Roseimicrobium gellanilyticum: one gene and its partner. Each later gene encodes a partner of the first gene's protein in a complex. Links are inferred from orthologs where the notes say so. Each region holds a gene or a part of one and is shown in the gene's direction. Other genes may lie near its edges.

Region 1 (3,114 bases):
GCGGCGGCGAGAGCGTTCTCTGGCTTCTGCGCATGATGCAGGGCCTGGGAGAAGATGGCGATGTCCACCGTGCTCTCCTTGATGGGTGGAGACTCAATGTCGCCGAGCCGGTAGTCCAGATTCGTGTAGCCATGCTCCTTCGCGAGCTTGGAACCGTAGGCCACCATTTGCTCGGAGTTGTCCACGGCGATGACCTGCTTTGCGTGAGGGGCCAGCATCTGGGAAAGGGTGCCCTCACCCGCACCGAGATCGGCAATGACCACCTGGGGCACGAGGTGCATCAGCATTTCACCAAGACCTTTCCAGGAGCGTCCCGGCACGTACTGCCTGCCGAACTTCCCGGCAAGCGCATCGAAATAGGTTTTGGCGGTATCCTGACGTTTGCGGCGCACCAGCTTGAGCGCGGTCTGGTCCCGCTTGGCCTCACGAAGCTCCTGCGCTGCGGCATCCAGCAGAGCCAGGAGGTGGGCGTGGTTTTCCATTTCCTTCGGCCGGGGGCTCTCCAGCTTGTAGAGCCGGTTCTTGCCTGAGCGCCTGTCGTTTACCAATCCAGCCTCCTTCAACCGTGCAAGCTGGGCGCTGATGTTACTCTGGCCCAGAGCGAGGATCTCCTGCAATTCCGCCACGGAAAGCTCCTCCTGGCGCAATAGCGCGAGCAGGCGGACACGGGTGGCATCGCTGAGCAGGGCAAAGGATTTGAGGATTGACGACACGGCAGTGAGAGGTAACATATCAACGTATCATCATTCGTCCATACGAAACAGAATCCACCATGTCACGCTCGTTTATCTTCTCCTCCGAGTCCGTCGGCGAAGGCCATCCCGACAAAGTTTGCGACACCATCTCTGATGCCATCCTCGATGCATGCTTGAGCGTCGACTCCAAGGCGCGCGTTGCCTGCGAAACCTTCGCCAAGAGCAACATCGTTGTTGTGGGCGGTGAAATCACCATCCCAAAGCTGCAGGACAAGAAGAAGGGCACCACGAAGCCGATCGATGAAGTGATCAACGTGGGCAAGGTGATCCGTGATGCCGTCCGCGGCATCGGCTACACGAACGACGACGACGTCTTCCACGCCGACAAGATTTTCATCAACAACTACCTCACCATCCAGAGCCCCGACATCGCGCAGGGCGTGGATGCCGCCGGTGCGGAAGGCAAGAAGCACGAAGAGCAGGGTGCAGGCGACCAGGGCATCATGTTTGGCTACGCTTGCGATGAGACCCCCGAGCTCATGCCGGCGCCCATCATGTACGCACACCGCCTCGGCCGCGAGCTGACGAAGATCCGCAAGGCTGGCAAGGCCGCCAAGTGGCTGCGCCCAGATGCGAAGAGCCAGGTCTCCGTGGAATACGGACCGGACGGCAAGCCCACCCGCATTGTGAATGTGGTCATCTCCACCCAGCATGCCGCCGACGCGACGCACGCTGAGATTGAGAAGTTCTGCATCGAGCAGGTCATCAAGAAGGTCCTCCCGAAGGGCATGCTGACCAAGGACACCGAGTACCTGATCAACCCGACCGGCAAGTTCGTGGTGGGTGGTCCTCAGGGTGACAGCGGCCTTACCGGTCGCAAGATCATCGTCGACACCTACGGCGGCATGGGCCGTCACGGTGGTGGCGCCTTCTCCGGCAAGGACCCCTCCAAAGTGGACCGCAGCGCCGCCTACATGGGCCGCTGGGTTGCCAAGAACGTGGTGGCTGCCGGTCTCGCCAGCAAGTGCGAGGTGCAGTTCGCCTACGCCATCGGTCACCCGCTCCCCGTGAGCGTGCATGTGGACACCTTCGGCACCGGCACCAAGTCGGATGACGCCATCCTCGACGCCATCCTCAAGGTGTTCTCCTTCAAGCCCGCGGACATCGTGAAGCAGCTCAACCTGCTCCGCCCGATCTACTCGAAGTCCACCAACTACGGCCACTTCGGCAAGGACGACGCAGACCTGACGTGGGAAACCACCAGCAAGGCCGCGGCGCTGCAGAAGGCAGCGAAGTAAGTTCCTCCCACGGAGTTCTCTTCGAGGCCGTGTGACTTCCGGGTCACACGGCCTTCTTATTTTGCGTCCAAAATGAAGGGAATCCGGCCTTTTGAAAGGGAAGACGAAGCGCCACCTCACGTATCTATCTCCCCTGAAATCTGGCCACGTCTGTGCTCTTGCGAATGCCCAACTTTACCCTCCGCTCCACCATCCTCCTTCTCGCCGCCGTGTCCTCCGCACACGCCGTAACCGACTGGAATGCCGCCAGGCAGGTCCTGAGCGAAAGCTGCTACGACTGCCACAACACCAAGAAGACGAAGGGCGGCGTGGACTTGAAGCGTCTGGATGCGAATCCGAACTTGGAAAAAGAATACGCGATGTGGGAGAAGGTGCGCGAGGTCATCGACTCCGGCTCCATGCCGCCGGAAGATGAAACGCAACTCACGAAGGAGGAGAAGCATGACATCCTCGAATGGATGGACAAGGAACTGGAAATCGTGGCTACGCGCAATGCGGGTGACCCCGGTCCAGTCACACTGCGCCGCCTCACGAATGCGGAGTATGATTACACCATCCGTGATTTGACCGGAGTCGACTTCAAATTCGCCAGTGAGTTCCTGCCGGACGGCGGTGGTGGCGAAGGCTTCTCGAACATCGGTGATGTGCTCTTCACGAATCCCACGCAGCTTGAGAAGTATCTCACAGCAGCGCGCAAGATTGCAGACCATGCGACCATTCTCCCCGGCACGGGAGTGGAATTCCAAGAGCAGCGCGTGGGCATGCGCGGATATGATCAGGTGAAAGGTCAGGCGCAGCAGGGGCTCTACGTCTGGTACCAGAAGATGTCCGGGCCTTACCTGCCGAAGGACGGCGAAGACTTCCGCGAAGCAGAGTACATGCTCGCGTGCTGGAAGTGGAAGCACAAGGACCTGACCGGAGCGCAGTCACTCGACCAGCTCGCCAAGGACACAAACCTCTCCCCCGCCTTCCTCGCCAACTGGTGGCGGATGCTGCACAACGAGAAGATCAAGTCGCGCTTCCTCGACCTGACCCGTACCGCATGGCACAACCTGCCGGGACCTGACGCAGCGAAACCCAAGGAAGTGCCCGCGGCGGTGCTCGCCGGTGCAAAAGCCATC
Region 2 (3,304 bases), on another replicon or contig:
CAGGCCATGGCGGCCGCCGGTGGCGCTCCTGACATGGGTGGCGAGGCCGGACCGGAAGCCGCCGCCACAGGCGGCAGCGCAAGCTCCTCAAGCGACGCAGGCAGCGGTGCCAGCAAGGACAAGGGCAACGTGGTCGACGCCGACTTCGAAGTGGTGGACAAGAACGACAACAAGTCCTAAGCCCCAGCCTTCTTCTTCAGTAGATTAGTTTCCCCACAGCCGGCTGCGAAGCCGCACTCGCGGTACGCAGCCGGCTGGGTGAACCAAACCAAAACACAACACAGAACCGAAACAGCACACAGCATACCAACCATGGCTACGAAAATTACACCCCTGGGTCGCCGCATTCTTGTGAAGCGTGTGAGCTCCGAGGAAAAGACCGCCGGCGGCATTTTCCTTCCTGACACCGCAAAGGAAAAGCCCCAGGAGGCTGAAGTCCTCGCACTCGGCACCGGCAAGGACGATGAAGGCAAGGACGTGAAGGACCTCTTCACCGTGAAGGTGGGCGACAAGGTGCTCATCAGCAAGTACGGCGGCACCGAAGTGAAGGTGGACGGCGAAGACGTGCTCATCATCAACGAAAGCGACGTGCTCGGCATCGTTGGCTAAGGCCCGCGCTGTTCGTTCTGACGCCCCGTTTCCAAAAAGAACAAAAATACTAAGAGATAATACACCATGGCAAAGCAACTCAACTTCGACGAAAGCGCCCGCCAGGCCCTCCTGCGCGGCGTGCAGAAGATCGCCAAGGCGGTCAAGGCCACCCTCGGACCTTCGGGCCGCAACGTGATCCTGGAGAAGAAATTCGGCTCCCCCACCATCACCAAGGACGGCGTGACTGTCGCCAAGGAAGTGGAACTGTCCGACCCCTATGAAAACATGGGCGCCCAGCTCGTGAAGGAAGTCTCCAGCAAGACCAGCGACGTGGCCGGTGACGGCACCACGACCGCCACGGTGCTCGCCGAGGCCATCTATTCCGAAGGCCTGCGCAACGTAACCGCCGGTGCGAACCCGACCTCCCTGCAGCGCGGCATCCTGAAGGCCACTGAGGCCGTCGTCGCCAAGCTCAAGGAAATCAGCGTGCCCGTGACCAAGGCGACCGAAATCGCCCAGGTCGCCACCGTCTCCGCCAACTGGGACACGGAAATCGGCAAGATCATTGCTGATGCCATGGACAAGGTGGGCAAGGACGGCACCATCACTGTGGAAGAGGCCAAGAGCATCGAAACGACCCTCGAAGTCGTGGAAGGCATGCAGTTCGACAAGGGCTACCTGTCCCCCTACTTCGTGACGAACGCGGAGAGCATGGAAGCCATCATCGAGAACGGCTACATCCTCATTCACGAGAAGAAGATTGGCAGCCTCAAGGACATGCTGCCCCTTCTTGAGAAGGTCGCTCGCTCCGGCAAGCCCCTCCTCATCATCGCGGAAGACGTGGAAGGTGAAGCGCTCGCCACCCTCGTGGTGAACCGCCTGCGTGGCACCCTCAACATCTGCGCTGTGAAGGCTCCTGGCTTCGGCGACCGCCGCAAGGCCATGCTCGAAGACATCGCCGTCCTCACCGGCGGCCGCTGCATCACCGAAGACCTCGGCATCAAGCTTGAGAACATCGAGCTTTCCGACCTCGGCCGTGCGAAGCGCATCACCGTGGACAAGGAAAACACCACCATCGTCGAAGGTGAAGGCACCAGCGAAGCGATCGCCGGCCGCGTGGCCCAGATCCGCCGCCAGATCGACGAAACCACCAGCGACTATGACCGCGAGAAGCTCCAGGAGCGCCTTGCCAAGCTCGCCGGCGGTGTGGCCGTCATCAACGTCGGTGCTGCCACCGAAACCGAGATGAAGGAAAAGAAGGCCCGCGTGGAAGACGCCCTGCACGCCACCCGTGCAGCCGTTGAGGAAGGCATCGTCCCTGGCGGCGGTGTGGCCCTCATCCGTGCTCAGGTTGCCATCGACGGCATCAAGCTCGTTGGCGACGAAGCTACCGGCGCCGACATCGTACGTCGCGCGATCGAAGCTCCTCTCCGTCAGCTCGCTGCCAACGCGGGCGTGGAAGGCGCACTCGTCGTCTCCGAAGTGAAGAAGCAGAAGGGCAACGGCGGCTACAACGTGGCCACCGGCGAATACGTCGACCTCATCAAGGCCGGCGTCGTCGACCCGACGAAGGTGACCCGCAGCGCTCTCCAGAACGCCGCCTCCATCAGCGGTCTCCTGCTGACCACCGAGTGCCTCATCGCCGACATCCCCAAGGAAGAAAAGGCCGAGGCTCCTCACAGCCACGCTGACATGATGTAATCAGCATCCGGGCAGGTTCTTGAAACACCAGAATCAGCTCTGAACAATCAGCGGGTCGCAATGCATATTGCGACCCGCTTTTTTGTGCCGCTTCGCGTCAGGCGATACAGTCATCGCTCCAGAACCAATCATGACAGCCCGCGACAGTTTTGAAGAGTTTGATGCCCTCCTGTCAGTATCCAATTGCGACCGTTGGGCTGATGGACAAGGTCTTGAGGATGCCCAGGAACTCCTGGGGAAATTCACCAGCGCTCAGTGGAGCCGTCTGGAACACGAATGGAGGACACGCGACAAGAAGTGGCGCCTGTGTCTGGAATCCGCCCTCTGCCCACTCCAAAGCGCAGCTGAGGGCCGCCTGCTTCTGGAGATGGCATATGATGTTGACCCGGACGTGAGGTACTCCGCGCTCCACACGATCTCGTTCTACTGTGGCGTGAATAGTTCGGGCACCTATTTTTTTTGACGAGAGTTGTCGAGTGCCCGGGTTTTATGAGTCCGCGAAGGAGGGAGGGAGACTCTTGCAAGTACTCCGAAGGGAGATGGAGGCTCGAGCTCCCACGGTCTTTGACGGCTGGGAACTGATGGCCAAAATGTTGGCGGAGTGAACGCGCTGAGGCAGCGGTCAAAATGCAGGATTATCCATCCTTCATTCGGCCCAGGCCATTTTTTGTTATTTTTTTGAAGCTTGGTTGTCGTACGATGTCAGATAGCGTCTTCCCAAAGAGACCCATGAATTTGCGCACTCTCGGAGAACCCCTCATGTGGGCGAAAGCCCTGTGGGAGCGGCGTACTACGATCCGCCTGTCACGCGAGCAACTGGAAGCCCAGCAGCTCCGCAAGTTTCGCCGCTTCGTCGCTTATGTGCAGAAGCGGTCGCCCTATTATCAGAAGATTATTCAGGAGCGGGGTATTGATCCCGCCACATGCGTGCCCACGGATTTCCCTGTGCTGACCAAGCGCGATGTGATGGCGAACTTTGACGATATCGTCACCGACCGCCGCATCACCCGCG

What was found.
Region 2: the proteins of metK (region 1) and groL are in contact, whole or in part, in a cryo-EM structure (PDB 8P4O), measured with the Escherichia coli proteins. The link is inferred for Roseimicrobium gellanilyticum from one-to-one orthologs.

What each region holds. Positions count from the first base shown.
Region 1 is NZ_QNRR01000018.1:46,318-49,431, forward strand. What follows is about bases 90-2,882. They hold metK (methionine adenosyltransferase), read left to right. Parts: upstream 90-772; coding sequence 773-1,993; downstream 1,994-2,882. Other genes in these bases: DES53_RS29985 (ArsR/SmtB family transcription factor), read right to left, coding at 90-713; DES53_RS29995 (DUF1592 domain-containing protein), read left to right, coding at 2,158-2,882. In the rest of the region: more of DES53_RS29985, read right to left, coding at 1-89; more of DES53_RS29995, read left to right, coding at 2,883-3,114. UniProt on the Escherichia coli protein: Catalyzes the formation of S-adenosylmethionine (AdoMet) from methionine and ATP.
Region 2 is NZ_QNRR01000011.1:8,346-11,649, forward strand. The notes cover bases 1-2,983. They hold groL (chaperonin GroEL), read left to right. Parts: upstream 1-675; coding sequence 676-2,292; downstream 2,293-2,983. Other genes in these bases: dnaK (molecular chaperone DnaK), read left to right, coding at 1-180; DES53_RS24370 (co-chaperone GroES), read left to right, coding at 313-609; DES53_RS24380 (hypothetical protein), read left to right, coding at 2,423-2,755. In the rest of the region: DES53_RS24385 (phenylacetate--CoA ligase family protein), read left to right, coding at 3,022-3,304.